One region of the Bacillus cereus group sp. RP43 genome, then DNA from elsewhere that is predicted to be linked to it. Evidence: riboswitches for the same ligand, from Rfam matches in the RefSeq annotation. Region 1 holds a riboswitch; the other holds the start of a gene.

Region 1 (15,936 bases):
TTTTTGTTGAAATATATTCATTATGATAACGTTTTGGACAATTTTTATAGAATATAGTGTATGAAATAGGAGAATGAACGCATAATTTTTTCGTAGAGAGAATGAAAGGGGATTGCTATATCGAGTCCTTTAAAAAGAGCCTTCTAGTAAACTAGAAGGCTCTGAAACTATAACTTAAGGTGCTTTCGTATATCCTAAGAAATGGCTCTTCCAATAAGAGTTATTTAATGAAGCAATTGCTACACCTTTATCTCCAGATTGGATAAATGATCCCCCACCAAGGTAGATACCCATGTGAGAAGGACCTTTTTTATAAGTGTCTTTGAAATAAATTAAGTCACCTGGTTGTGGATTTGAAGTTTGTGATAAGCTACTCCAATATCCCGCAACACTTTGACGGCTAATGTTATGACCAAATTTCTTAAATACGTGGTAGATGTAACCACTGCAGTCCACGCCGTTAGCAGAAGTACCGCCCCAAACGTATGGTACACCTTGCATAGATTTCGCGTATGCAAGTAGAGAAGAACTGTCACCGCTATTATTAGTGTTATTGTTATTGTTGTTATTATTTTGATTGTTATTTTGGTTGTCGTTAGGCTTATTATCTACTGCGCCACCAACTGGTGTTTTAGATAGGAAACGTGTTCCGATGTAACCAGTTTGACCGTTGTAGTTAATTTTGCTCCATCCAGAGTTTTCAGAGATTACTTGAACCTTCTGTCCTTGTGGAAGTGCGCCTATGATTCTATAATTTGTACCTTCGCCGCTACGTACATTTAGTGCAGAAGCATTAATGTAGTAGTCGCCAATTGCACCTTGATCAGGCTGTTTCGGTTGTTCAGGAGTAGCCGTGCCACCTTTAACGAATTTTACAAATTCGCTACTAACATAGCCTGTTTTTCCTTGGTAGTTTACTTTAAACCAGCCGTTTTCAGATCCAACTACGTTTAATGTTGTACCATTTAACACGCCGCCAATTACACTATGGTAAGCAGCAGGGCCTGTACGAACACGTAGAGATGTTGCGTTAACAACGTAAGTACCACCAGTTTGAACAGTTACATTATTATTTTGCTCTTGGTTGTTACCTTGAGTAACGTTTTCGTTAGAGCCGCCTTTTGTTACGTAGTCTTTGCTTAAGTAAGCTGTTTGTCCTGCGTAATTGATTTTGAACCAATCTTGAACTTCGCCTACAACTTGTACTACTTGTCCTTGTTTAACAGAACCTACAGTTGGATGAGAAGTGCTAGGACCTGTACGAACGCGAAGGGAAGATACATTTACTGTATAGTTTCCGCTTGCTGGTTGAACAGTTGCTTCATTGTTACTATTGTTGTTATTGCTTGTAGAGCCAGTATTTGAAGAAGCTCCTGATACAAATTGGCTACTAACATAACCAGTTTGTCCGTTATGGTTGATTTTCACCCAACCATTTTCTTCTCCAATTACGTTTAAAGTTTGTCCTTCATATACACGTCCTGAAACAGAACTAGAAGTGTTAGGAGCTGTACGTACACGTAATACATCAGCAGTAACTTTATTGTTTCCGCCTGTACTTACAGTGTTATTTGTTTTTGCACCATTTTTTGATACAAATTCGCCACTAACATAGCCTGTTTTTCCATTATGGTTAATTTTGAACCAACCATTTTCTTCTCCAATTACGTTTAATGATTGACCATTATAAACGCGAGAGATGACGTCGTGAGAAGTACTTGATCCTGCACGAACATGTAGTACGCTAGTATTCACCGTATATGATGAATTGTTTGATGCGGAAGCTTGGACAGTTTGTGTAGCAGCTTTTTGTGTATTTTGTTCCGGGGCAGCTTGAACACTATCAAGTGTAGGTGCTGCTCCTCCTGCTACAGACACTGCCGCAAGACCGGCAAGGTATTTTTTCATAATTTGTCGATTCCTTTCTGTCTGTAATGTAGTGAAGAAATATTTACCAACTGTTAAAAATTCTAAAGAGCATGTCGATTACTGTCAAGACTTATGCGGTAATCTGAATATGACAAAAAGATTACAAGAAAAAATCAAGGCATAAATTCACACCTTGATTTCCATTTAAATACATATATTTGACGTGGAAAATGAGAAGATTATTCGTATTTAGGAAGATGTGCTGTTGGATTTTAAAAGGCTTTGAGAAAATGACCTTTGTAGTAATTTGGTGATAGGGCCAACTTGACCATCTTGAATCGCAGTTCCATCGAGATGGGTCATCGGTAAAATTTCAATAGTCGTTCCCGTAAAGAAACATTCATCTGCTTGATAAACATCGCGAACGCTGAAAAGCTCTTCTTGTACAGGAAGTTGAAGAGTGTTAGCTAAAGAAAGGACGTACTGACGAATAATGCCGTTTAAAATAAGGTGATTGGCTGGATGCGTATACAGTGTTCCGTTTTTTATGAGAAAAAAGTTAGAGTGGCTACCTTCAGTTACAATACCATTTCGTACGAGAAGTGCTTCTTTACAACCTTTGCGTTCAGCTTTCGTATAAGCTAATACATTTGGTAATAAATTTAGCGATTTAATATCACAGCGAAGCCAGCGTGTATCAGGTTCTGATATAGCACGTACACCATACTCAATCCATAAAGCCGGTCTTTCTTTTTTTGATATATAAGCATAGATTGTTGGGGATGTGTCATATGAGAATGCATGTGAACGAGCTTGTACACCACGAGATACTTGTAAATAAATCGTTCCATCTTCGTGGAAATTATTACTTTCAATTAGTTTGTAGAGTAATATGATCAGTTCTGCTTTTGAGAAAGGGAGTGATAATTCTATTTCATCCATGGAGCGATATAATCTTGTTAAGTGTGGATCTAATAAGTGAAAGTTTCCGTTATAGAGGCGAATAACTTCATAGACACCATCTCCAAATTGTAAGCCTCTTTCTTCAAGTTCTATGTACGCGCGATGTTTTGTTGTATCAATAACTGCATCATTCCATAGTACAAATCTTTCGTATGCCAATTTTCGTCCCATCCTTTCTTTAGTACATGAATAAAAAGCACTCTAGTTATTTTTATGTAAGTAATTCTCTGCATATGGCGTATATGTATTTGTAAATCATAGAGAAGTAGTGGTGATTTACAGCATTTTGTATATACAAATTCGAAAATGAGAAATAAGAATCCTGCTTTTTGAAAAAAAAAAGCAACATTCGTATGGAATGCTGCACAAGGAGGGTAGCTATCTTTCATAGGGACATCGTCTTTAAAGGTTTCATTTATGCAAACAAAACACTTGGAAAGACAATTATAAGAAAGTTGAAAACAAATGCGCATATTTCTCTAAGGGATCTTATTAAAGATGAGAGATAAGAAATATGTGGAACCTTGTTTACATATTTTATTATAAAGATGTTTCGTTAATGTGGTGTAAATATTAGGTGAAGGTTATGTAATTTTAAAGTTAATGTATAGAAGAATTTGTAGAGAGGAAAATAAAAAAGAGGCTGAGATTACTCAGCGCTCTTCTTTTCTTCTTTAATAGCCGTTTTTACCTCGCCAGTTTTGACCTTATTGCTTTCAGAGAAGCGAAGTAAGTCGCCTTCAATAATTTTGTCTGACATATTTAGCTCGTTTTGTGCACGATCAATAAGTGGTTGAGCTTCTTCTTTCGGTAATTGTACAACTTCACCTGTGTTACGATCGTAGAATGTACTGTTTGTGTACATGTACTTATCTGTAATGAAGCTACCGTCACGAAGAACAACGAATCCTTTATTGTCTGGTGAGAATACGTCATGACCGAATTGAATTTGATTCGTAGAATCTACACCAAGTAAGTTTAGAATTGTTGGTTTAATGTCAATTTCACCAGTTGGTTTTGAAATTGTTTTACCTTCTTTTTGACCTGGAACGTGAATAAACATCGGTGTTTTTTGTAAGTTCATATGGTCAAATGTAGTAATTTCTTCTTTTCCTAAGAACTGTGCCATTGCACGGTTATGGTTTTCAGAAATACCATAATGGTCACCGTAGAATACGATAACAGAGTTGTCATAAATACCTTCTGCTTTTAGACGCTCAATAAAGTGTTTCATTGCTTCGTCTAAGTAGCGAGCTGTTACCATATAGCGGTCGAATACACCATCACCAGAGTTGTACGGCTCGATCAATTTCGTACTGTCATCATAAGTGAATGGGTAATGGTTTGTTAAAGTAAGGAAGCGAGTATAGAACGGTTGCTTCACCTGTTTTAACATATCGATAGATTGATCAAAGTATTCGATATCTTTTAGTCCCCAGTTTAATTTTGTTTCTGGCGTAATCTTGTAGTCAAGCTCGTTGTAGTAACGATCATAACCAAGTGCCGGATACATAATATTACGGTTCCAGAATGTTGCGTTGTTTGCGTGGAATACTGATGTGTTATACCCTTGCTGACGCAAAATTTCTGGAGTTGCTGTATATTCGTTATTACCGTGTGTGAAGAATACAGCACCGCGGTCTAGTGGATATAATGAAGTATCTACTAAGAATTCAGCATCAGATGTTTTTCCTTGCCCAGTTTGATGGAAGAAGTTATCGAAGTAATAACTTTCTTTCGCAAATTGGTTTAAGAATGGTGTAACTTCTTGTCCGTTAACTGTCGCACCAATTAAGAATGTTTGTAATGATTCAAGAGAGACAACAATTACGTTTTTCCCTTTTGCAGTACCGAACATATTTGGATCTGGTTTACTTTGTGTTGTTTTCACATAGTTTTCTGCTTCCTGTAATTTACTACTATCCGCAAATGCTTTTTGTGAACTTGATTTTGCTTGTAAGCCAAGATCGTATGCTTGGTGTACATATAATCCTAAGTTTTTAACAAGCATAACGCGGTCGAATGAACGTGTTAATAGTTCTGGACGCTCAGCTTCTGCAAATCCTAGGTTTACGAAGAAAATAGCAATTGTTGACACGAAGTATAGGGAACGCATCGGACGTGCTACACGCTCTGTCGGTGCAAAGTTTTTCTTCTTCTTCAATAGAACGAAGAATACGATAATATCAGCAAATGCAAGGATGATTTTGTAGTTAAATAATTCTTTCACACTAGAACCTAAACTTCCGAAATTAGACGTTTGTCCTAATACTGGTAAAGTAACGAAGTCATTGTAGAATCCGTAGAACATTACGTTACCAACAAGAATGAACGTTAAGATAAAGTTAATTCCTAGTGCTATATAGTTACGTTTTTTCCCTTTTGCAAATAATGCAAGACCCACAAACAGTAATGATGCTGCTAATGGACTAATGAATAAAATGAATTCTTGCATGAAAGATTCAAGTTTTAAATCGAAGCTAGTGCGTGTAATGATGTAGGTTTTTAGCCATACGGCCAAAGCTACGAATAAAGTGAAACGCACATTTTGAAATTGTGATTTCATGGTTTCTTTCATTCATTTCCACCCTTTCTCTATCAGGCTTGGTCGATTTTGGAGCGAAAAATGTTAAAATAAAAAATACATAGTTTTCTTGGCCATAAGTAGAGTTTCTATATTCACCCATATACGACTTTAACTATGCATACCCTTTTTGGTTTCTTGTGCTGCTCATAAGCATAACGTCATTTCTGTATTATACAACAAAATTCATTTCTGAGAAACACTATAACATTTTACATTTTTTGTATGTGATTTGTCACTACCAGAGAAAACTTTATCATTCGTTTATATGTCCGTCAACTAGAAAATATAACAAAGATAGAGCAGAATGTTAAGTGAAAGTGAAAATTTTCATAGTTGAGAAATAAGAAATGGAGATGTGTAATGGGTTGTCTAGAAACCTATTATATGAAGGAAAGTGTATGAAAATTAACGAACACTTGTTCTTTTTAATTTTGTTTGTTACAATAAATGTTCGTTGATAGATTATGTGTAATTTTGATGAACTTTTACTGGTAATATATTGTAGCTTATTTCTTTTGAAAAATAGGGGGGCTTTTACATGAAACAAAAATTTTCAGTTGAAGCGTTTTGGAAAAAAGTAAAACATGTTGCAAAGCAAGCAGGGCAGTCAGTCATTTATGCAAGTTTATTACTGTTTTACGTTTTGCAAAGACCTGATGTTCCAAAACGAGTGAAAATTATTGTAATTGGAGCACTTGCTTATTTTATTGCACCGATTGATGCCATCCCAGATTTTATTGCTGGAGTTGGTTATACGGATGATTTAGGGGCATTAATGGCCGCACTAATACAGGCGTCGTTATATGTCAATGAAGATGTGAAAGATAAGGCACGAGTGAAGTTGGCAGAATGGTTTGGTTCGGATATAGACACATCATTTATCGATCAGAAATTAGATCAATAGGTGAGAACTGTCATAGAGTGACAGGGCGAACGTAAGCGAGGAAGTGCATTATGCCATCAGGAAGAACGCATACGAAAATAAACTTAATATCCCTTCCGGTTGTTTTGTTTCTGCTCTTTTCGTATGGATTAACAAACTTTGATTTTTTATTAACTTTTGCAATTGGATTTTTAGTAGGTACTTCATTTTTAACACCGGATTTAGATACGTACAGTAATGCGTATAATAAATGGGGATTCCTCCGCATTTTTTGGTATCCATATAGGAGCGTAATGCCCCATCGTTCCTTCTTCACACATACGATTATAATTGGTGATATTATTCGTATTGCATACATGTTAATCGTGTTTTCTCCGTTTTTATTCCTATTAAATGTAATAGCACTCGATGGGAATTTAATAGAAATTGCGAAGAAACACGAGGTTGAAATTGTAACGTTTGTAATGGGAATTATTGTGGCGAGTACGCTCCACATTATAGCGGATAAAGCGAATACGCGCCGAAAGAAAATGATGAGAAAAAAGAAGAAACGCAGAAGATAAAGAGAAGGCTCTTATTGCCTGTACATAGCGGGAAAAGGACACTTGCAAATTGCAAGTGTCCTTTTTTAATCAAACGTTTGTTTAAAAGAAAGATTAAGCTTTCAGTACTTTAATACCTTTCACGATGTTCCAAATGAAGTAGTATAAGCTAACGATTCCGCAAATACATAAGACAATCATTGCACCGATTCCAAGTGTTACGTCTGGTTGATCAGATCCGATGCCCATAATTCCTAAAATAACTAATCCAATAAATGTTGCGATACTTGGAATAATGTGTGTCCATAGAGCACGTTTTGCATGTGGTTTTGTTTCAGAATCGCCCACAATCCACACGATAATAGGGAATAAGATAGGGGCAAATAGTACACTAAAGTACGATAAAGCAGCTAATATTTTGTTTCCATTCATATATATCACCTCATAAATAATGTCCGTTGTTATACTATTATTATGCAGTAATTTCTGCAAGCTTACTATCGATGAACATTACAAGAACGTGACGTTTTTGTAAGATTTTTTGTTAAATGATAAAATTTTCAAAAAAATCTTTTTTAATGGAAAATGATATGATAAAGTATAAAAGAAGTTATTGAAAACGTTTTCTCAAACGTTTTTTATTTTTAGACTAAAAGGTATGATGACCTGATAGTCTATTGATGAGGTTATTCTATTTAAAAGGGGATTCTTTAGGGGGAGAGAACAATGAACACATGGACACAAGTTTATGATCCGTTCGGTAATATTTGGATTTCGGCAGCAGTTGCACTTATTCCAATCATCTTTTTTTTCTTAGCTTTAGCAGTTTTCCGCATGAAGGGGTATGTGGCAGGATTTATTACAGTTGTACTTACAATTTTAGTAGCGTTATTTGCTTATAAAATGCCGTTTACGATGGCGATGGCAGCAACCGGGTACGGTTTCTTATATGGATTATGGCCAATTGCTTGGATTATCATTATGTCGGTATTTTTATATAAAATCTCCGTGAAAACAGGTCAATTTGATGTCATTCGTGCATCTGTATTATCTATTACAAACGATCATCGTTTACTCGTTATTTTAATCGGATTTTCATTCGGGGCATTTTTAGAAGGGGCAGCAGGATTTGGTGCACCGGTAGCGATTACGGCAGCGCTTCTTGCAGGTCTTGGGCTAAATCCCTTATATGCAGCAGGTCTTTGTTTAATCGCAAATACTGCACCAGTAGCGTTCGGAGCGATGGGGATTCCGATTACAGTTGCCGGACAAGTAACAGGCATTGATCCACATAAAATTGGACAAATGGCTGGGCATCAATTACCGTTCTTATCTTTATTTGTTCCGTTCTTTATCGTATTTTTAATGGATGGTTTTAAAGGAGTAAGACAAACGTGGCCTGCTTTATTTGTAGCGGGTAGTTCATTTGCAATTACACAGTTTATTACAGCGACGTTTTTAGGACCAGAACTTCCTGATATTACGTCAGCACTTGTAAGTTTAGTAAGTTTATCGTTATTCTTAAAAGTTTGGCAGCCGAAAGAAATTTATCAGTCTAAACAAGCGAATAGTGAAGTGGCGGCAACGACGACGGCGACATCTATGCCGAAACTAACGGTAGGAAAAGTAGTAAAAGCATGGTCTCCGTTCATTATTTTAACTGTGATGGTAGTCATTTGGAGCCAAAGTTTCTTTAAAGCATTATTCGCTCCAGGTGGTGCTTTAGAAAGTCTCGTATTTAAATTTGAAGTTCCAGGTTTGCACAATTTAGTAATGAAAGCAGAGCCAATTGTAAATAAACCAACACCTTATGAAGCAATCCTGAAATTAGATATTTTATCAGCGACTGGAACAGCAATTTTAATTGCTTGTATCATTTCTATCTTTATTTTGAAAATGAGTGCAAAAGATGCGGTAGCAACATTTAAAGAAACGTTAAACGAACTAAAAATGCCAATTCTATCTATTGGATTCGTATTAGGATTCGCATTTATCGCAAACTATTCTGGTCTATCTTCTACATTAGCGTTAGCACTAGCAGGAACTGGAGGACTATTCCCGTTCTTCTCACCATTCTTAGGCTGGATTGGCGTATTTTTAACAGGATCAGATACGTCAGCGAACGCACTGTTCTCGAATTTACAAGCAATTACAGCGCAGCAAGTCGGTGTATCTGAAGTGCTTCTCGTTGCAGCAAATACAACTGGCGGTGTAACAGGTAAAATGATTTCTCCGCAATCGATTGCGATTGCTTGTGCGGCAGTTGGACTTGCTGGGAAAGAGTCAGATTTGTTCCGCTTTACATTAAAGCATAGTTTATTCTTCGTTACTATTGTTGGGATTATGACTTATGTGCAGGCTTATTATTTAACGTGGATGATTCCGTAAACGAAAAAGAAATAACCTTTGCATTTTTCAGATTATCGTGTATGATGGGAAAGTATTGAAAATTAAATCAGTGATAAACTAGGGGTGCCTAACGTATGCGTAGGCTGAGAGAGAAGCGTGTGAACTTCTTAACCCTTTGGACCTGATCTGGCTCGTACCAGCGTAGGGAAGTTAACGGCTTTACATAATTATGTCTTTATGAGCCAGGTCCTTATTTTTTTATGGACCTGGCTCTTTTTATTTTGGCATACGCTGGCCATATCTCGTCCTTGTCACGTACAGGGGGGCAACAAAGGTTATGAAACAGTCTGTTTCAGCTGAGCAAATTGAATTGAAATCGAGTTTACCAGGAAGTAAGAAAGTGTATGTGGATGGGCCACGTGAAGGTATGAAAGTGCCGATGCGTGAGATTGAACAAAGCGATACAAATGGTGTTCCAAACTCGCCCATTCGTGTATACGATACGAGTGGTCCTTATACAGATCCTGAGTATAAAGTGGAGCTGGAAAAGGGGATTCCAACGCCGCGCCACTCTTGGACTGTGGGGCGTGGTGATGTAGAAGGATACGAAGGGCGCGAAGTAAGACCAGAGGATGACGGTGTGAAAGTGGCTTCAAAACATACACCTGTTTTCCCGCAAATGGATCGCAAGCCGCTTAGAGCGAAGCAAGGTGCAAATGTTACGCAAATGCATTATGCGCGTAATGGCATTATTACGTCTGAGATGGAATATGTCGCGATTCGTGAAGGGGTAGAGCCTGAATTTGTTCGTAAGGAGATTGCAGAAGGTCGTGCGATTTTGCCGGCGAACATTAACCATCCTGAAGCGGAACCGATGATAATTGGACGTAATTTTCATGTAAAGGTAAATGCAAATATCGGAAACTCTGCTGTATCGTCTTCTATTGCAGAAGAAGTAGAGAAGATGACGTGGGCGACTCGCTGGGGTGCAGATACGATTATGGATTTATCTACAGGTAAAAACATTCATACAACACGTGAGTGGATTATTCGTAATGCTCCGGTACCAGTTGGAACTGTGCCAATTTATCAAGCGCTTGAAAAAGTAAACGGAATTGCAGAGGATTTAACGTGGGAAGTGTACCGTGATACGTTAATTGAGCAAGCGGAGCAAGGCGTTGATTACTTCACGATTCACGCTGGTGTATTACTTCGTTACATTCCAATTACTGCAAAGCGTATGACAGGTATTGTTTCGCGCGGTGGTTCGATTATGGCGCAGTGGTGTTTATTCCATCATAAAGAAAACTTCCTATATACTCATTTTGAAGAGATTTGTGAAATTATGAAGCAGTACGATGTTTCGTTCTCTCTTGGAGATGGATTACGTCCAGGTTCTATTGCAGATGCAAATGACGAAGCTCAGTTTTCTGAGCTTGAAACACTTGGTGAATTAACAAAAATCGCTTGGAAACATGATGTGCAAGTTATGATTGAAGGACCTGGGCATGTACCGATGCATTTAATTAAAGAAAATATGGAGAAAGAACTTGATATTTGTCAGGGCGCGCCGTTTTATACCCTTGGGCCGTTAACGACAGATATTGCACCAGGTTATGATCATATTACTTCAGCGATTGGTGCTGCGATGATCGGCTGGTTTGGAACGGCGATGCTTTGTTATGTAACTCCGAAAGAACATTTAGGTTTACCGAACAAAGATGATGTTCGCGAAGGGGTTATTACGTACAAAATCGCTGCGCATGCAGCCGATCTTGCGAAAGGGCATAAAACGGCTCATCAGCGTGATGATGCACTTTCAAAAGCACGATTTGAATTCCGCTGGCGCGATCAATTTAATTTATCTTTAGACCCTGAGCGCGCGATGGAGTATCATGATGAAACATTGCCAGCAGAAGGCGCGAAAACAGCTCATTTCTGTTCGATGTGTGGACCAAAGTTTTGTAGTATGAGAATTTCGCATGATATTCGTGAATATGCGAAAGAAAATGATTTAGAAACGACAGAAGCAATTGAAAAAGGAATGAAAGAGAAAGCGGTAGAATTTAAAGAAACTGGTAGTCACTTATATCAATAATACGTTACACCTCTTTACTTGATTGATCACACTGTACCTAACTTAAATATAGAAGAAGCCCCCTTTGCTAAGACGGTAGCAAAGGGGGCTTCTGTTGTCTATAAGGAGAAGAATAAGTGTACCCAGTAGTATAAGAGGAATAATGTGACGACTGTTGTGAGTGGGATTACGATGAGAGATACACTTAAATAATCTTTCCATTTCACTTTAATTTTGTTTTGTCTTAGTATATACATCCAAATGAGGGAAGCTAGCGTACCAATTGGTAACAATAGTGAACCGATGTCACTACCAATGATATTTGCGAGATAGATAGTTTTTAATGTGACTGGATCTAGTCCCATTTCTGTTAACGTAATGGTACCGATCATAAGTGCAGGGTGATTATTGAAGATGTTAGAGAGGATAGATACAAGTCCGCCCATCGCAAAGCTTGCATAGAGTAGATGCTGATTTACAACTGGCTCGAGCCAATTTACAAGTGCTGCTGTTAATCCTGCGTTGTGAAGCCCGTAAATAATTACATACATAGAGAAAGCGAAAATTAAAATGTGCCACGGTGTCTTTTTCAAAATATCGACTGGGTTTGTTCGTAAGTAGTACCATCTCCAGATGAGAAGAACGAGTGAACCGAGTACAGCAACAATTTCAATTGGGATCGATAAGAAGGATGCAACGAATAGAAGACAGCGCATAAGGAAGACGAAGCCTAATACTTTTAACATGAATTTTGTACGTTTTTGTTTCGTATCAACAGAATTTTTTCCTTTTAACGGATGGAAGTTTTTCGTGAAAAAAATCTCTTCAATATCATATGAAGAAACAGGTAGTCTTTTTGGAAGTTTTTTCTTTAAAATTGTATACATGAGCCATGACATAAACAGTAGTCCTAGTGTTGCAGGTACAAACATCATAGCTGTGTGCATATAAAGAGTCATATTAACAATATTTAATGCGATTAAGTTTACGATATTACTTACACCGATTGGTGCACTAGATGCAGTGGCGATTAAAGCACCGCTTAATAAATAAGGGATTTGTTGATGAGGTTTTAATTGAAGGTTTTTCAGAAGTAAAATCAAAATCGGTGTTGTAATTAAAATACTACCGTCGTTATTGAATAAAAGAGTCATAAGAAAACATAATAATTGAATATACCAGTATAAACGGCGACCGGAGCCCTTTGCTAAATTTGCAAGTTTTGCTGCGGACCAGTGGAAGAAGCCGAAGCTTTCTAATATAACCGCCATAACGATGGTCGCTAATATTGTTATAGAGGCACCGCCGATTTTACTTATAATGTCCATGACGTCTGGCTTTGATACAAGTCCAGTAATGAGGATAATGCCAGCGCCGACTGCTGCCGGCCATGCCTCATTTAAGCCACGGGGTCGCCAAAAGACAACAATCATTGTTAAGAAGAATACAATAATAGTAATCCATATTTCAATGCTCATATTTAACCTACCTTTCTATTTCCCTTGAACAAATGTAGCTTGTCTCAAGTTTATATTGCTAGTATATTCAGCAGAAAATAAGAAGAACTAGGCATATAATGGAATGGCGTGAATATGTGTTCTTTGAGCTATAGGACAAGTATCAGTGGTAGGTGTAATAACTATTAGGAGAGACGTCTAATAAATGAGGGGCATTCTATGTACGAATGCCCCTCATTTAGCCCGCTATTTGTGGGCAGTAAGACACCCACCTCAAAACTCGGCTGGAGCAAAGAAGTTAGGTGGGAGCCTTACTGCCCGTAAACGCCCGATTAGTGAAGGCTAATAATCAGTGGGGGATGAAAAAACAAACTGATTAAAGTTTCACTTTATTATTTTTCCTTTAAAAAAGTTCGATCCTTCAAGAATAAATTCCAGAAGAAAATGAATCCGGGTAATAAAATTGCAATCCCGATTGCGTAAAGAATAAGAAGTGCATAGAATGTTTCGACCGTCGTAAAGCTTGTAAATACAGTTACGTCCGGATAAATGATATACGGTAAATGGGCGACGCCGTAAGCGTAGCTTGCAAATGCATATTGAGCGACGACAGCTAAAACTGCAATGCGAGGAAAACCTAGTGTGCTGTACTTCTTATTTGTCCACCAAAGGGAGGAATATCCGATAACAAATAAAATGATAGAGACTGTAAACCATGGGAATTGCTTTATTAGTCCTTGCATAAGCCAGTGTGTTTCAGGGTCCATTACAACGAGAGCAATAATAGCAGTCACGAGCGTTGCAGGACCAAGTATGATGGCATTTCTTCTATAAATTCGGTACGTATCTTCAGAACCTTGTTCCCTAGCAAAATCAGCAAGAAAGAGAGATGATAGAAATAGTTCCGAAGTTAGTCCAAAGAGCATATAACAATAAATAACGGGACTAGAAAGAAGTTTTCCGTAAAGGAGCACTTCTTTTCCTTCAGACATCGTAATATAGGCACCTTCTGTAACGGGCAGAACGGTAATTAATAGAGCTGGGATTAAGAGCCCAGTAATTCCTGAAATAATCCGAAGAAGGTGTTGGTACTTTGGCAGGGAGTAAGCAAATACCATAAATGTACTACGAATCGCAACGAGTACTAAAATTAACATAACTGGTACAAACATAACTGTTGCAAGGGTAAAGGCCGCTTTTGGAAAGAAACCGAGAAAAGCAACAACGACAAAGACAAGAAACGTATTTGTTACTTCCCAAGTTGGTGATAGGTACCGATTAGCAAGCTTGGCAGCAAGCGTCGGGTGTTTAGCATATACCATGCCCCAAAAACCAGCTCCAAAATCAATAGACCCTAGTATGCTATATACGAAAATAAGAGCCCATAAGATGATGATTGCAATGCTTTCCTCATGCACGAGAATCGCCTCCTTCGTGATGTAAATCATTCTTTAACGGATGTTTCTTAAAGAATGTCCGTAGTACAAAGACTGTTAAAATACCGAGTCCAATATATAAAATGATGAATAAAACAAATAAAGGACCGACGAAATCAGCACGTGTGGAAGCATCTACCGTGCGTTGCATGCCATAAATTGTCCATGGCTGACGACCACTACAACTAAAAATCCATCCGAATTCAATACCGAGCAACATAACGGGGCCACAGGCGGCAGCTCCCCAAAGAAGCCACTTCGGTAACTCTACTCCTTTTTTTCGGTAAACAAAGTACCAATATAAGAGGGCAATAGCTGCAACTGCAAAGGTAAAGGCAGCGGTGCCGACCATTAAGTTGAACAGTGTATGTGTGTAAAATGGTGGCCATGTTTCTTGTGGAAATTCCTTTAGACCTTTTACAACGGTGTTAGGGTCTAGTCCCACTAATAAGCTAAGCATATTAGGAATTTCCAGTGCATAGTTTAGTTCAAGTGTGTTAGGATCCACAACCCCGCCAATCGATAAAGGAGCGTGTGATGTCGTTTCAAACAAAGCTTCAGCAGATGCTAGTTTTTCAGGTGAATGTTTATGTAAGGCAATAGCAGATTCGTGTCCTGAAAGCCACATCGTAGCACCTGTGATAAATGTAACGACAAGCCCTAACAGTAATCCCTTTTTATGGTAAGCAATTTCATGTGTACTTAAATTTTTCTTTAATAATTTAAATCCAGCGATAGAAGCGATAACAGCTGCTCCGGTTGTATAGGCTGTAATAACGACGTGGAATGCACTTGTGCCAAAGCTCGGATTAAAGAAAGCTTTCCACGGATCAACGTTAAAAACTGAGCCATCTGGACCCATTGAAAAGCCCGCAGGTGTATTCATCCATGTATTTGCTGATGTAATAAGCACGGCGGATGCAGTGGCACCAATCATAACGAAAAATAGCGAGATTAATCTCATAACTGGAGGTAGTTTATCAGCCGCATATACATAAATAGACATGAATAAAGCCTCTAAAAAGAAGGCGAAAATCTCAATTTGAAATGGAACGGAAATAACTTGTCCAACAATTTTGGCGAAACCAGGCCAAAGAAGTGAAATTTGTACACCAACAATTGTTCCAGTTGGAATTGCTACACCGAGAAGGATAGCAAAAGCCTTTGTCCATCTTTTTGCCATAATGGCATAGTCAGAATCTTTCTTCCAGTGATACAATATTTCACTTATAAAAATCATTAAAGAAAGTCCGACTCCAAGCGTTGCAAAGATGATGTGGAATGCCAATGAAGAACCAAAAAATGCCCTTGCTAATGTTACGGTATCCATATGTATACTCCTCTTCTTTTTTGCCATTATTTTCTGATTGAATTGGAAGATTTATTCAAAAAACTGCCAAAAATATATATGTATTTAAAAAAGGGAACATGGTAATGTTGTTTTTAAATATTCTAAAAAGAAAGAAATTTTTATTGGGTAATATTTTGTTTGTTTTTTATGGAGGAATATTTTATAATCTTCTATGCGAACATAAGTTCCATCTCGGCGTGTTACGTTTGTGAAATGAAGAAGTTTATGTGAAATGGAGAGGGTGTCTTATGTATCCTGAAGTCATTAAAAAGATGGCATTTTCAAAAGAGCATAGAGATTTATTATTAAAGTTATATAATAAAGAAATTACGCGTCGTGAATATGATCGACTTGTGGAATCGCTATATAGACCTTCTAAAGAGGCTTGCGAAGGATAAGGTGGGAGAGACAATCTAAAGGAT
Region 2 (15,936 bases), 4.5 Mb from region 1:
ACAAGTGAAGCAACAAAGCAGGCTCAAGGTGTATCTGAGACTCTTGCAGAGATTTCTTTCGGCGCTGAGCAATCAGCAGCATCGATTCAGGCAATTGTTTCTACTGTTGATACAACAACTTCTATTGCGAGTGAAGTAGAAGAAAAAGCAAAACAGTCTGACGGGTTGTCTTCAGAAATGGTTCAAGCTTTAGGACAAAGTACACGTGTCTTCACTTCTTTAATTCAAGGTATTCAAACATTGGCGCAAGAAAATGAAAATTCGATGCAAAATGTACAGAAGTTAGAAGAACGAATGAAACAAGTTGAACATATTGTTTCTGTTGTGAGTGAGATTGCTAGCCAAACGAATTTATTAGCACTCAATGCTTCTATTGAGGCAGCTCGTGCTGGTGAACATGGAAGAGGTTTTGCAGTTGTAGCAGAAGAAGTACGTAAACTTGCTGATGAAAGTGATCATTCTGCCAGAAATATATCGCAATTATTACGGAATATGCAGGAAGAAGTGCAACAAGTCGCACTGAAAATGACAGAGCAAGTGAAAACAGCTAAAGAAGAGGCAAAACGCGGCGAAGCTACTGAATTAATTTTAAAAGAAATGTCATCAAGCATTATGGAAGTAGCCGATGCAACCAAGCAAATTAGTAGTTATATGAATGAACAAGTGAGTCACATTCATCAGACAGGAGCACAAACAAAAGCTGTAGCAGCAATTGCTGAGGAAACGTCAGCTGGTTCACAAGAAGTGACACGTGTAACGAGACAACAATCTAAAAACATGGTGGTAATCGATCGATTATTAAAAGATTTAGAGAAGCAAGCAGCTGATTTGAAACAAACGATTGAACGATTTTCAATGTAAAAAAGAAGAACAGAATTCTGTTCTTCTTTTTTACGTATGGAAAGGAGGAATGCTTTGTTGAAAACGAAAAACATTAAAAGGGTCATATGCTGTCTTCACTTTACGCAACCTTTGAAAATTAGAGCCATAATAACTAGTTTGCCAATTTTTTATGTCGATATCGGGCCAATTGACATAGTCTCCCAGTGTGTAAGGATCTAAGCTTTCCCTTAAATCTTTAACCCAGCGTATATTTCGGTTTTCTTCATCGTTGCATTTCCAAGAAGTAATATACTCTTGAGCAATAATTGCCTTGCGGTGGAAATAAGCTGTTTCATTAGGGGAAATGTTTTCTACAGCACCTACGAGTGATTGGTGCCAAATACTCGCATCTTTATTTGGTGCATGAGAAAGAAAATATTGTAAGATTTGAATACCTTTAAGAGGGATAGGTTTATATACGTAGGAACCAGAGCGTTTGAATTTTTCAGGAATATTGCCGCTATTAAAGAATTGAACAGCCTGTATATACGGGACTTCATCTATAAAGAGAGAAGGATTACCAGTTTCAAGAAGAGGAGATAATAGATGATAGAGTTCAGAAGGAGAGCCGACAAATTCACCTTTCACCTCGATTTTATTTCGTTGTTTAGAGAATAATTCAATTGATGAAGTGAGACGTTCATCTATATAAGGTGCCCAGTTTTGCCAAGCTTGAAAGGCAGCAACAAAGTCTTTCCATTCCCATGTAAGTGAGAAAATTGATACGTTTTTTATAGGGTGGACTCGAAAGGTTAAGGAAGTAACAATTCCGAAATTTCCACCGCCACCGCCACGGCATGCCCAAAATAGCTTAGGGTTTTCTTGTTCATTTGCACGAATGATTTTTGCACCAAATTTTCCGCACGCTTGTACCATTTCGACTTCTACTAATTGATCACATGTTAGTCCAAATAAGCGTGAAAGCATGCCAATGCCACCGCCGAGTGTTAACCCCACAATTCCGACACTTGCACTTGTGCCAGCTGGTATTGTAAAACCGTATTTCCAAAGTTCTTTATACACAGTGCCCAGATTTGCACCCGCTTCAATTGTTGCTGTTAATTTTCCTGTACTAACCGTAATTTGCTTCATTTCACTCACATCAATAATAAGCCCGCCATTTAAAAGAGAGAAATTTTCGTAGCTATGTCGTCCACTTCTTAAGCGAAATGGTATATGACGCTCACGTGCCCATTTTAAGGCGTTACACACATCATTTTTATTTTGACAAAAAACAATAATACAAGGGAATTTTGGAATGCTTAAATTTAAATTTATTCGGGCTATGTCATACCCAGGATCCGAGGGAACGACGATACGACCAGTTAATTTTGTTTGTTTCAATTTATATCTCCTTTCTGAAATAATATGAGCTTGTATTAGTATATGAAAAGTGTATTTAACACGCATGGACGAGAAGACGAGAAGGGTTAGATTTATCCCGTTATTTGCGAGCAGTAAGACAATCCGGCTGAAGCAAAGAAGATAGGGCTGCTCGTAAAAGCTCGATTGGTAAGGGCTAATAATCAGCGGGGGATGGACATCTCCCCACTGATTAAAGTTTCACTTTATCTTTGTGAGAAATAAATAAAGCATAAGAATAAGGAAACTACATAGAGTTCAATGAAAACAGTTGCAAACTATTCATATTTTGTTATGATAGTGTTACGAAAACGTTTGCATAAAAAATCCGATGGGATGCAAAAGGAGAGAATTAGTATGAATAAGACATGGTGGAAAGAAGCTGTCGCTTATCAAATTTATCCACGTAGCTTTATGGATTCAAATGGTGATGGTATTGGAGATTTACAGGGTATTATTGCAAAACTGGATTATTTAAAAGATTTAGGTATAGATGTAATTTGGATTTGTCCAATGTATAAATCACCTAATGACGATAATGGTTATGATATTAGTGACTATCAAGACATTATGGATGAATTTGGTACGATGGAAGATTTTGATATGCTACTAGATGAAGTTCATAAGCGTGACATGAAGCTTATTATTGATTTAGTTATTAATCATACAAGTGATGAACATCCGTGGTTTATTGAATCACGTTCTTCTAAAGACAATCCGAAGCGTGATTGGTATATTTGGCAGGATGGTAAAGACGGCGCGGAACCAAACAATTGGGAAAGTATTTTTAATGGTTCTGCATGGGAATATGATGAAGTGACAGAGCAATATTATTTACATTTATTCTCGCGTAAACAACCAGATTTGAACTGGGAGAATAAAGAAGTTCGTGAAGTTTTATATGATACTGTTAATTGGTGGCTTGATAAAGGTATTGATGGTTTCCGCGTCGATGCGATTAGTCATATTAAAAAAGAAGAAGGCCTCAAGGATATGCCAAATCCAAAAGGGTTAAAGTATGTGCCTTCTTTTGACAAACATATGAATGTAAATGGTATTCAGCCATTACTAGAAGAATTAAAAGAAAATACATTTGCTAAATACGATATTATGACTGTTGGAGAAGCAAATGGTGTGAAAGTTGAAGATGCTGATCTTTGGGTTGGAGAAGAGAATGGTAAATTCAATATGGTATTCCAATTTGAGCATTTAAGCTTATGGGATGCAGAAAAGAAGAAAGATCTTGATGTTGTTGAGTTGAAAAAAGTATTAACGAAATGGCAAAAAGGTTTAGAAAATAAGGGATGGAATGCTTTATACATTGAAAATCATGATAAGCCACGTATTGTGTCTACTTGGGGAAATGATAAAGAATATTGGCGTGAAAGTGCAACGGCTTTAGGTGCGATGTATTTCTTTATGCACGGCACACCGTTTATTTATCAAGGACAAGAAATTGGTATGACAAATGTTCAGTTCCCAAATATTGAAGATTACGATGATGTAGCAGTTAAAAATTTATATCGTGAGAAAATTGCAGAAGGAGTATCGCATCAAGATATGATGGAAATTATATGGGCTTCTTGCCGCGATAATTCACGTACACCTATGCAGTGGAACGATGAGATGAATGCTGGTTTTACAACAAATGCACCTTGGTTTGGCATGAATCCAAATTACAAGGAAATTAATGTTGAAAAGCAAAAAAATGAAGAGAAGTCTATTTTCAATTTCTATAAGAAAATGATTGCCTTGAAAAAAGAGCACGATGTACTGAACTACGGTACGTATGATTTACTTTTAGAAGACGATCCACAAATTTATGCATATACACGTACGTTACAGGATGAAAAAGTCATTGTAATTAGTAATATCTCAAAAGAGGAAGTTGTGTATAATGAGCCTTCATTCGCACTAGAACGCAAACGTTTGCTTTTAAATAACTATGAAGTTGCGAAACATGAACAAGTAACTACAATCACGTTAAAACCTTATGAAACAAGGGTTTATCGCATTTCATAATAAAAAAGGATGCTCCTTGAGCATCTTTTTTTATGAAAAAAAATAAATTTCTATTGCAATGTGAAAACGCTTTTATTAAAATAGATTTATGAAAACGGTTGCGTAACGAGAAAAGAGAAAAAGGGATATAAGGAATCGTTTTCATAAGAGAAACAGAAATTATAATTTAAATCATTATGTTGTTATAAATAAAGGGGAGGAAGAACAGATGAAAATTACGTCTTTTGATTTTTGGCAAAAGTTCGGGAAAGCATTATTAGTTGTTGTAGCTGTAATGCCAGCAGCTGGTTTAATGATTTCCATCGGTAAGCTAATTGGGATGTCTGCTGGGGATATTAACGCAGTTCATACAATTGCTCGTGTAATGGAAGACATCGGTTGGGCAATTATTACAAACTTACACATTTTATTCGCAGTAGCAATTGGGGGATCTTGGGCGAAGGATCGCGCAGGTGGTGCATTTGCAGCACTATTAGCATTCGTCTTAACAAACCGAATTACAGGAGCTATATTTGGAGTAAACGCTCAAATGTTAGCGGATTCAAAAGCGACAGTTTCTTCAGTATTAGCAGGAGATTTAATTGTAAAAGATTACTTTACTTCTGTACTTGGTGCACCAGCATTAAACATGGGAGTTTTCGTAGGGATTATCACAGGGTTCTTAGGAGCTAATTTATATAACAAATACTATAACTATAATAAGCTGCCACAGGCATTAGCATTCTTTAATGGAAAACGTTTCGTACCATTCGTTGTAATTGTTTGGTCTACAGTCACTGCGATTGTATTATCACTTTTATGGCCATTTATCCAAAGTGGATTAAATGAATTTGGCCGCTGGATCGCAGCATCTAAAGATAGTGCACCAGTTGTTGCGCCATTTGTATATGGAACATTAGAACGTTTATTATTACCATTTGGATTACATCATATGTTAACGATTCCGATGAACTACACAGAGCTAGGCGGAACATATACGATGCTAACTGGCTCAAAAGTTGGACAAATTGTAGCAGGGCAAGATCCATTATGGCTTGCATGGATTACAGATTTAAATAATTTATTAGCAAATGGAGATACGAAAGCATATAACGATTTATTAAATAACGTTGTACCAGCTCGTTTCAAAGCTGGACAAGTTATCGGCTCTACAGCAGCGTTAATGGGGATTGCGTTTGCGATGTTCCGTAATGTTGATAAAGAAAAACGTGCAAAATATAAACCAATGTTCTTATCAGCAGCATTAGCAGTATTCTTAACAGGTGTAACAGAACCAATTGAATTCATGTTCATGTTTATTGCTCCAGTATTATATGTTGTATATGCTATTACAACAGGACTTGCATTCGCATTAGCAGATTTAATTGATTTACGTGTTCATGCATTCGGATTTATTGAGTTAATTACACGTACACCAATGATGGTCAATGCAGGATTAACGAGAGACTTAATTAACTTTGTCATTGTTTCATTAGTGTTCTTCGGTCTAAACTTTACATTATTTAACTTCTTAATCAAAAAGTTCAACTTACCAACACCAGGGCGTGCAGGTAACTATATTGATAATGAAGATGAGTCAACAGAAGGAACAGGAAATGTACAAGACGGTTCATTAGCAACAAAAGTTATTGATTTATTGGGCGGAAAAGATAATATTGCTGACGTAGATGCTTGTATGACACGTTTACGTGTAACAGTAAAAGATTTAGATGTTGTTGCACCAGAAGCAAAATGGAAACAAAATGGTGCTTTAGGACTTATTGTAAAAGATAAAGGTGTACAAGCAGTATATGGCCCGAAAGCTGACGTATTAAAGTCAGACATTCAAGATATGTTAGGTGCGTAATAATATGAAATTGCTAACTTTAAATTGTCACTCTTGGCAAGAAGAGAATCAAATTGAAAAAATAAAGTATCTTGCTAAAGCAATTCAAGAAGAAGATTATGATGTGATCGCATTGCAAGAAGTAAGTCAGTCTATACAAGCTGAAAATGTATGCGGTAACAAGAAAAAAGATAATTTTGGACTTTTACTGCTAGAAGAGTTAAGAGCATTAAATGTAAAAGAATACAATATTATTTGGGATTTCTCTCATATTGGATATGATGTGTACGAAGAAGGGTTAGCAATTATAACAAAGCACAACATTGTAAAGGAAGATACGTTCTTTGTCTCAGAAAATAAGGATACAACGTATTGGAAAACACGCAAAATTGTAAGTGCAACAATTGCTTATAATGATAAGAATATAACGTTTTATTCTTGCCATCTCGGTTGGTGGAATGATGAAGAAGAATCATTCAAAGACCAAGTTGATCGTTTAATGGAGCGTGTAAATAGCAATGAACTTTTCTTCTTAATGGGTGATTTTAATAACAATGCTCGTTTGGAAGGAGAGGGTTATGAGTATACGATGCAAAAAGGTTTATATGACACATATGAACTAGCGATAGAGAAGGATGAAGGAACAACTGTCCAAGGAGAGATTGCTGGTTGGGATGAAAATAAACAAAACTTACGAATCGACCTAATATTAAGCAATCAAAGTAAAACAGTTAATTCTTCAAAAGTCATTTTTAATGGAACAAATCGAAATGTAATTTCTGATCATTTCGGTGTAGAAGTACAATTAGATATATAATAGAAGAAACCCTCACAGATAATGAAAAGCTGGGAGGGTTTTTTGATAAATACAAGTATTCCCAAGAGAAAATACTTGTATTTTTTATGACATTTCCTATATATTTGTTATTATTGAATGTAAAACTAATTTGGTCATTTTGTATGCATACTTTTTTTACTTCGTTATATAATGAAGTAAGTGAAATATTTAATGGGAAAAATAGTATGTTTTCGTTTAATCCACGATGTAGAAAGTGATATAATTGCAAAATGTATGTATCATTTTCTAAAGAAAGAAAAATATATAATTAGGTGATTGCTTATATGAAACAGATTTGGCGTATTTATAAGACAGATTTACGGAATGTAGCCAAACATTGGGCTGCAATTGTTATTGTTTTAGGGTTAATGATTTTACCATCGTTATATGCATGGTTTAACATTAAGGCTTCTTGGGATCCTTACGGAAATACGAAAGGAATCCAGATTGCAGTTTCTAACCAAGATGTTGGATCAAATTTAAGAGGGAAAGATATTAACATTGGGAAAGAAATTGTAGATTCACTTAAGAAGGATAAAAATTTTGGATGGAAGTTTGTCGATGAAAAGCAAGCAATTTATGGAGTAGAGCGTGGAGATTATTCCGCAAGTATTACTATTCCAAAAGATTTTTCTGAAAAGATTGCAACAGTCTTGAATGAAAACCCACAGAAACCAGAACTTGATTACTATGTAAATGAAAAAGTAAATGCGATTGCACCGAAAATTACAGCTAAAGGTGCATCGGGTCTTACAGAAGAGGTTAGTAAAAACTTTGTTAAAACAGCAAACGGTGAGATTTTTGAAATCTTCAATGACCTTGGAATCGATTTAGAAACAAACTTACCAAGTATCGAGAAAGTAAAAGATCTTGTATTTAAATTAGAAGCGCAGTTCCCAGAAATGAATACACTTATGGATAAGGCATTAGATGATGCGACTCGAGCGGAAGATATCGTGAAAGTAGCACAAAAAGATCTACCTGTTGTAGAGAGTGTAATAAATGATGGGCAAGAAGCGTTGGCAAATTTAGATAAGTTCTTTGCAAGACAAGATCAAACATTAAAGAATGCTCCAGGAACGATAAGAAATGATTTAGTAGCAGCCAAAGGTGTTATGGATAGCGCAGCTGCATTTACTGACTTTTTAATGAATCCGGGTGTAGATTTAAATATCCCTGATTTTTCTGGAATGAATGGATTACCTGAATTCCCGGCGAGACCGGATCTTTCTAAGTTGAACAATGATGGTTACAAAAGTATAGCGCAAAATATTAATCAAACAGTAAATAATGTTTTAAGTTCATCCCGTGCAGGAACGGCTTATGGGAAAAGTGTTGTAAATGGATTGCAAAATGGAAAATTTGATCCGGAACAAGCAAAGAAAGATTTAAATGCGGTATCAGATCAATTGCAATCTCGTACAGAGGGTATTTCGTATCTTATTAATGTATTTACCGAACTTCAGAAATCAGTAACGACTGATTTTGGTAAAAGCTTTTTCCAAGGACGAGTGGATCGCCTGACGAAGCTTAAAGGCGGTATGGAAAATGCAAATAACGGTATTAAAGATATTGTAAATGCTATTGGTACAGGACAAGAAGTAAAGAAAGATGTAACAGATGTAGCTAATCAAAAATTAGATGCAGCAAATGCGTTAATTGATCAAGCTGAAAAAGATTATAATGAAACATTTGTAGCAGATTATAAAAAAGCAGTTAGCACAGTAGATCAAGCTAAAGCTGATGCAAATGCAGCATATGATAATGCAAAAGCAGATTACGATAAAGTAAAAAATGGCATTGAAGGTGCAAAAGCTGATTTACAAAAGGCGAAAGAAGATGTAAAAAATAGAGGTATTAACGATTTAGATTCAACGAAAGTAGCTTTAAATAGTTTAAATGGTCAATTCCAATCTGGAATCGGTTTAATTGATGATATGATTCCAGTTCTAGAAAGCACAAATAAGGTTTTAGCGGATGTAAATAGTGATAAAAACCTTAATAATGGAATTGCAAAATTAAATAAAGCGAAAAGCAGTTTGCAAAAAGGTGTAGAGGCAACGAATAAGGGGATTACACTTCTTAACAATGGCCAGAAACCTACAAAAGATGTAATTGAAAGTATTAACAATGCAGCAAAAGGTGGAGCAGCTCAATTAGCAGATGTATTGTCCACGTATGATTCAGAAATTGTTCCGAACTTTAATACAGCAATTGCTCGTACAAAAGAGATGTCGAAAAATACAACTCAAATTTTAAATGATGCAGACAAAAAGCTTCCAGATGTTAAAAAATTACTAGAAGATTCATCAAAAGGCTTAGTAGACGGTAGAAAGAAATTAGCAGACATTAAAGCTGAAATGCCGGAGACTGAGAAAAAGATTAAAGAATTAGCAGATAAAATTCGTGATTTTGAATCAGAAGAGGATATAAAAGACATCATTCGTTTATTGAAAAACGATGTTGAAAAGCAAAGTGATTACTTTGCGAATCCAGTAAATTTAAAAGAGAATAAATTATTTGCGATGCCGAACTACGGTTCAGCAATGTCACCATTCTATACAGTGCTTGCATTATGGGTAGGCGCATTATTAATGGTTTCATTATTAACGGTAGAAGTACACGAAGAGGGCGCGAATTATAAGAGCCATGAAGTTTACTTCGGACGTTTATTAACATTCTTAACGATAGGTCTTTCACAAGCGTTTATCGTATCAATGGGAGATATATTCTTACTCGGTACGTACGTAGTCGATAAGTTCTGGTTTGTGTTATTTAGTTTATTTATTGGGGGAGTCTTTGTTTGTATCGTATACTCACTGGTTTCTATTTTTGGAAACGTTGGGAAATCGATGGCGATCATTTTACTTGTACTGCAAGTAGCGGGATCAGGCGGAACATTCCCAATTCAAATGACACCACCGTTCTTCCAAGCAATTTATCCGTTCTTACCATTCACATATGCAATTAGTGCAATTCGTGAAACAGTTGGCGGAATGCTTTGGGATATAGTAACTAGAGATTTACTTGTGTTAAGTGTTTTCGTAGTAGTTATGATTGTTGCTGCGTTATTACTGAAAACACCAATTAACAAATCAAGTGAAAAATTCGTTGAGAATGCAAAAGGAAGTAAAATCATTCATTAATAAAAAGGTTCCTACCGATAGAGGTAGGAACCTTTTTATTTAATCAAATTTTAATTTCTTTAATGCTTCTGCGAATGGATTGTTTAATGGTTCTTCCTCTTTGTTCTGTTGTTTCATATATTTTTGGACGTCACGTTTATCAGCTTTGCTGCCGGATTCTTTTTTACGTCTCTCTTGGAATGTAGAAAGTTTCTCACGATAGCCACATTTACATGCGAAAATTTGGCCCGCTCCTTCACCACGAAGTTCTAGTTTCTTTTTACACTGAGGACAGCGTGCGTTTGTAGTACGGGATACATTTTTACGGTGACCACATTCGCGATCTTGGCATACAAGCATTTTACCTTTTTTACCGTTTACTTCTAACATCGGTTTACCACAGTCTGGACAAGACTTCGTTGAAATGTTGTCATGTTTATATTTTTTATCACTCGATTTAATTTCAGCAACAATTTCTTTCGTATAGTTCTTCATTTCTGAAATGAATACTTCTTTCTTTAATTTTCCTTTAGCGATAGCTTCTAACTTTTGCTCCCATTCACCAGTTAGTGTAGGAGATTTCAGTTCTTCTGGCACTAAATCAAGTAACTGACGGCCTTTTGAAGTAATATGAATATCTTTACCACGTTTTTCAAGCAAGAACGAATTGAATAACTTGTCGATAATATCAGCTCGTGTAGCTACAGTACCTAATCCACCAGTTGACTTTAACGTGTCAGCAAGTTGTTTGTTTTGCGTATCCATGTATTTTGTTGGGTTTTCCATTGCTGAAAGTAATGTTGCTTCATTAAAGCGTGCAGGTGCTTTCGTTTGACCCGATGTTTGGACAATTAGTTTTATGTTTAATGTATCGCCTTTTTCGATGCGAGGTAAGATTTGTTCTTTTACATCATCGCTTGCATCATCATCTTCAAACCGATTTGCATAAACCTCTTTCCAACCAGCATGTAAAATCGTTTTTCCGCGTGCGATGAACGTTTCGTCACCAATTTTCGTGCGCAATGTTAGTTGTTCATATTCAAAGGCCGGGAATAAAACAGCTAAGAAACGTTTTACAACTAAGTCATAAATTTTACGTTCTTTATCTGTGAAAGCTGAGAAGTTTACATAGCTCTCTGTTGGAATAATTGCGTGATGATCACTTACTTTACTATCATCAACAAATGATTTATTAGATTTTACAGGTTTCTGCAATACTTTATGTGCTAAAGGACGGTATTCTCCAACTCCGCAAGCCTTCAGACGCTCTGGAAGTGTTCCGACAATATCAGATGAAATATAGCGTGAATCTGTACGAGGGTACGTTAAAACTTTATGCTGTTCATATAATTTTTGCATAATGTTTAATGTTTCTTTCGCAGAGTAACCAAATATTTTATTCGCATCACGTTGTAGCTCAGTTAAATCGTAAAGACCAGGAGCGAACGACTTCTTTTGTTTTTTATCAATGTCTACAACAGTAGCATTTTGCTTACTAATTTTGTTCACGATTGCATCAGTTTTTTCTTTATTAAAGCTACGGCTATTTCCTTTTGTATCTTGCCAAGTTAGCTTTAATCTCTCAGCTGTTTGAGCTTCGATACCATAGTAAGTTTGAGCTTTGAAATGTTTGATTTCATCTTCACGGCTTGCAATCATGGCTACAGTAGGTGTTTGAACACGACCACAATTTAGTTGGGCATTAAAGCGAGTAGTTAATGCTCGAGTCGCATTAAGTCCGATATACCAGTCAGCCTCTGAACGTGCGACAGCCGAAGCGTATAGATTGTCATATGCTTTTCCTGGTTTTAAATTTGCGAAGCCATCTTTAATTGCTTTATCGGTAACAGATGAAATCCATAGACGTTTAATCGGTTTCTGCATTTTAACTTTATCGATAATCCAGCGTGCGACCAACTCTCCCTCACGACCGGCGTCAGTAGCTATAATGATTTCATTTACGTCTTTTCTAAGTAGTTGGCTTTTCACAGCATTAAACTGTTTCCCTGTTTGTTTAATAACTGTTAGTTTTAAACGCTCAGGTAGCATTGGTAAATCTTCTAAATCCCATTTTTTATATTTCACATCATAGCTTTCTGGATCAGCTAATGTAACGAGATGACCTAAAGCCCAAGTAACAATATATTTACTACCTTCAAGATAGCCGTTTCCTTTTTTATCACATTTCAGTACACGTGCGATATCACGTGCAACGGAAGGTTTTTCAGCGATTACAACGCTTTTTGACATATTAAAAACATCCTTTCAAATTTCCATACGTTAACTATAGCATACATCTTCTTGAGATTCAGTTTCGCTCCAGGTTTGAATAGGTTTTGATGAAATGAACCCAGAATTAATTATCATTTCTGGAAGACAATCAGATTCATATAAAGAGTTTGAAAAAATTGCTCCAACAATTTACGTAGAACAAGATACAAAAGACTAATGGAAAAGTAAAGAACTTGTTATTTTACTAGAATAAGAGTAGACTTTGAAGTAGATGAATAATAAACACATGGGAGTTTGTGGATGCAAACTGAGAGTATGACTACTAGTCCGTCATTGACCATTTGAACCTGTTGGATAATGCCAGCGTAGGGAGAGTGTAAAAGCACATGTTCAGGCACTTTGCGTACGCGCAAAGTGCCTTTTTGTGTATCTCCCATCACTATAGTTAGGAGATGAAAAGGATGAATATGAAAGAAATTAGTAAAGTAGTGGATTTGGTAAGAGAGTCTAATCCGCTCGTTCATAATATTACAAATGTTGTTGTAACAAATTTTACAGCTAACGGTTTGTTAGCGTTAGGGGCATCGCCTGTAATGGCGTATGCAAAAGAAGAAGTAGCAGAAATGGCTAGCATTGCGGGAGCTCTTGTTTTAAATATGGGTACACTTCGTCCTGAAGAGGTAGAAGCGATGTTACTTGCTGGTAAATCGGCAAATACAAATGGTGTACCAGTATTGTTTGATCCAGTTGGGGCAGGAGCAACTTCTTATCGAACAGAAGTTGCGAGATATATTCCAGCTGAAATCGATTTAGCGATAATTCGTGGAAATGCGGCTGAAATTGCTAATGTTATTAATGAGAAATGGGAAATTAAAGGTGTGGACGCTGGTACTGGAAACGGTAATGTTGTAAATATTGCAAAACAGGCAGCGGATGAATTAAATACAGTTGCAGTAATTACTGGAGAAGAAGATGTTGTTACAGATGGAGAGCGAACTATTCTTATTCAAAATGGCCACCCTATTTTAACGAAAGTTACTGGAACAGGTTGTTTACTAACTTCTGTAATAGGAGCATTTGTAGCGGTAGAAAAGGATTATGTAAAGGCAGCAGTAGCGGCATTAACATTTTATGGTGTAGCTGCGGAACTGGCAGCTGCCAAGACAGTGGAAAAGGGACCGGGTAGTTTCCAAATTGAATTTTTAAATCAGTTAGCGAATACCACTTCAGGTGATATTGAGAAGTATGGGAAGATTGAGATTATATAGTAAGGAGGGGAACTAGATGTCGCGGATTACAAAAGCTGAAATGTCTAGGTTGTTATCAGTATATTTTATTATGGGAAGTAACAATTGTACGAAGGAGCCACTACGAGTATTGAGAGATGCACTTGAAGGTGGTATAACAATTTTTCAATTTCGTGAAAAGGGGGAAGGCGCTTTAACGGGAGAGAAACGCATTTGTTTCGCAAAAGAACTACAAGCAATTTGTAAGGAGTACGGTGTACCATTCATCGTAAATGATGATGTGGAACTAGCTCTCGAGTTAGATGCAGATGGCGTGCATGTTGGACAAGATGATGAAGGAATTACTTCTGTTCGTGAAAAAATGGGGGATAAAATTGTTGGTGTATCTACACACACAATTGAAGAAGCACGCTGGGCAATTGAAAACGGAGCTGATTATTTAGGTGTTGGCCCTATTTTCCCAACGAGTACGAAAAAAGATACGAAAGCTGTACAAGGAACGAAAGGTTTAGCTCATTTTAGAGAGCAAGGAATTACAATACCGATCGTCGGAATTGGTGGCATTACAATTGAAAATACAGCTTCAGTTATAGAAGCAGGTGCGGACGGTGTTTCCGTTATTTCCGCGATTAGTTTAGCAGAATCTGCGTATGAAAGTACGAAGAAATTAGTTGAGGAAGTAAATAGGAGTTTGTAGGAAAAGGGAACTTCACACAACTATTAAAGAACATAATGGAAGAATGGACGGTTAAAAATATTTAAACGAACGTTTGATTAAAAAAGCACAAACCCTTTAAAATTGCAGGTTTGTGCTTTTATTTAAAACATAATTGATATTAGGAGCATTCCAATTCCGATAGAAGTGAATGTTGCGATCAGGCCAGGAATCATAAAGCTATGATTTAAAACATATTTACCAATTCCTGTTGTACCAGTGCGATCAAAATTAATTGCAGCAACGATTGTCCCGTAGTTTGGAATGAAGAAGTATCCATTTACTGCAGGGAACATTGCAATAAGTAATGCTGGCGGAATACCAAGTGATAGTCCAAGTGGCATTAAAGCACGAACTGTTGCTGCTTGGCTATACAGTAAAATAGATAGAATGAATAGTGCGATAGCAAATAGCCATGGTGCACTTGTCACTAAGTGTTGAATTGATCCTTGAATTATATTTAAGTTTCCGTTGAAGAAAGTATCTCCCATCCAAGCGATACCAAAAATAGCAACAACTGCTGTTGCTCCTGCTTTAAAGACGTTACCAGACACGATGCTTTCTACATTTGGTTTACAGAAAATAATAATAAGAGCTGCGATCGTTAACATAACCATTTCAATTGTGTTTGGCATGGAAAGACGAACTAACTTCCCATCAACCATCCATCCTGGACGAAGTACTTCAAATGAACCGAGAAGTACGACAAGGAAAGTTCCTACTAGGAAAAGGATAACGGATAGTTTAGCGCCTTTTACACCAACAAATTCTTTTTTCTCTTCAATCTTAGGAATCATTCCTTCTTTTAGTCGTTTTAAGTATTCAGGGTCCTCATTTAATTCTTTCCCCATTTTGCTAGCAACAAATGCAGCTACCATACAAGCGATGAAAGTAGAAGGGATACTTACTTTTAAAATATCTAATAAGGTGATTTTATAGTCAGCTAGCATTGCTAAAAGTGCAACTGTTGCAGCTGATATAGGACTAGCTGTAATTGCTTGTTGGGAAGCGATTACGGCAATTGACATTGGTCGTTCCGGTCTAATCCCAGATTCGCGAGAGACTTCTGCGATAACAGGAAGTACAGAATAAGCAACGTGACCAGTTCCTGCGCACAGTGTAAATAAATAAGTAACAATTGGAGCAAAGAATGTAATGCGCTTTGGATTTTTTCGTAATGCTTTCTCAGCCAGATGAACAAGGTAGTCCATTCCTCCAGCGGCTTGCAGTGCACCGGCAGCTGTAATTACTGCTAAAATCATAAGCATTACATCAATAGGAGGAGCTGTAGGTTGTAAGTGGAAGACGAAAACAAGTATTGCCATACCAACGCCACCCATTACTCCTAGACCAACTCCGCCTAGGCGTGCGCCAATAAAAATGCAGAGTAGTAACGTAAGAAATTGTAGCCAAAACATGATAAACTACCTCCGAAATTCATTAGTTAAGATATATTCGAATAATTTAATTTAAATGAAAATTAAAATAAATACTCAAAACAATCCTTGTGTTATATACATTTTTTATTATATAACACAAGAAATGTAACATTCACGTACTTTGTTAAATTATTTCGAAAAAATAATACATTAAAACTTTATATTTGCATCTCTAAATAGGTAGACATTTTAATTTTTATGTTGTAATCTTTTGTAGAGAATAATTTAATTCTCATAGAACTCCCATAT

The links. A riboswitch is a leader RNA that binds a small molecule or an ion and turns the genes downstream of it on or off. The one in region 1 is predicted to bind thiamine pyrophosphate.
Region 2: linked by a shared signal. The riboswitch ahead of thiM (hydroxyethylthiazole kinase) and the one ahead of thiC (phosphomethylpyrimidine synthase ThiC) in region 1 are both predicted to bind thiamine pyrophosphate.

What each region holds. Positions count from the first base shown of each region.
Region 1 is NZ_JARVHQ010000001.1:271,556-287,491, forward strand. It holds gene QCI75_RS01340 (C40 family peptidase) at 175-1,908, opposite strand; gene QCI75_RS01345 (D-amino-acid transaminase) at 2,119-3,003, opposite strand; gene QCI75_RS01350 (LTA synthase family protein) at 3,482-5,410, opposite strand; gene QCI75_RS01355 (YkvA family protein) at 5,958-6,323, shown strand; gene QCI75_RS01360 (metal-binding protein) at 6,374-6,865, shown strand; gene QCI75_RS01365 (magnetosome magnetite crystal formation protein family) at 6,959-7,276, opposite strand; gene lldP (L-lactate permease) at 7,571-9,232, shown strand; TPP riboswitch at 9,303-9,418, shown strand; gene thiC (phosphomethylpyrimidine synthase ThiC) at 9,531-11,291, shown strand; gene QCI75_RS01380 (arsenic transporter) at 11,390-12,748, opposite strand; gene QCI75_RS01385 (cytochrome d ubiquinol oxidase subunit II) at 13,120-14,145, opposite strand; gene cydA (cytochrome ubiquinol oxidase subunit I) at 14,138-15,493, opposite strand; gene QCI75_RS01395 (hypothetical protein) at 15,763-15,912, shown strand.
Region 2 is NZ_JARVHQ010000001.1:4,743,197-4,759,132, reverse strand. It holds gene QCI75_RS24705 (methyl-accepting chemotaxis protein) at 1-861, shown strand, start outside; gene QCI75_RS24700 (FAD-binding oxidoreductase) at 892-2,226, opposite strand; gene QCI75_RS24695 (glycoside hydrolase family 13 protein) at 2,602-4,266, shown strand; gene QCI75_RS24690 (PTS transporter subunit IIBC) at 4,475-6,112, shown strand; gene QCI75_RS24685 (endonuclease/exonuclease/phosphatase family protein) at 6,117-6,908, shown strand; gene QCI75_RS24680 (YhgE/Pip domain-containing protein) at 7,214-10,075, shown strand; gene topB (DNA topoisomerase III) at 10,115-12,304, opposite strand; partial or broken gene QCI75_RS24670 (ABC transporter) at 12,396-12,494, shown strand; TPP riboswitch at 12,563-12,675, shown strand; gene thiM (hydroxyethylthiazole kinase) at 12,748-13,554, shown strand; gene thiE (thiamine phosphate synthase) at 13,571-14,230, shown strand; gene QCI75_RS24655 (anaerobic C4-dicarboxylate transporter family protein) at 14,353-15,666, opposite strand.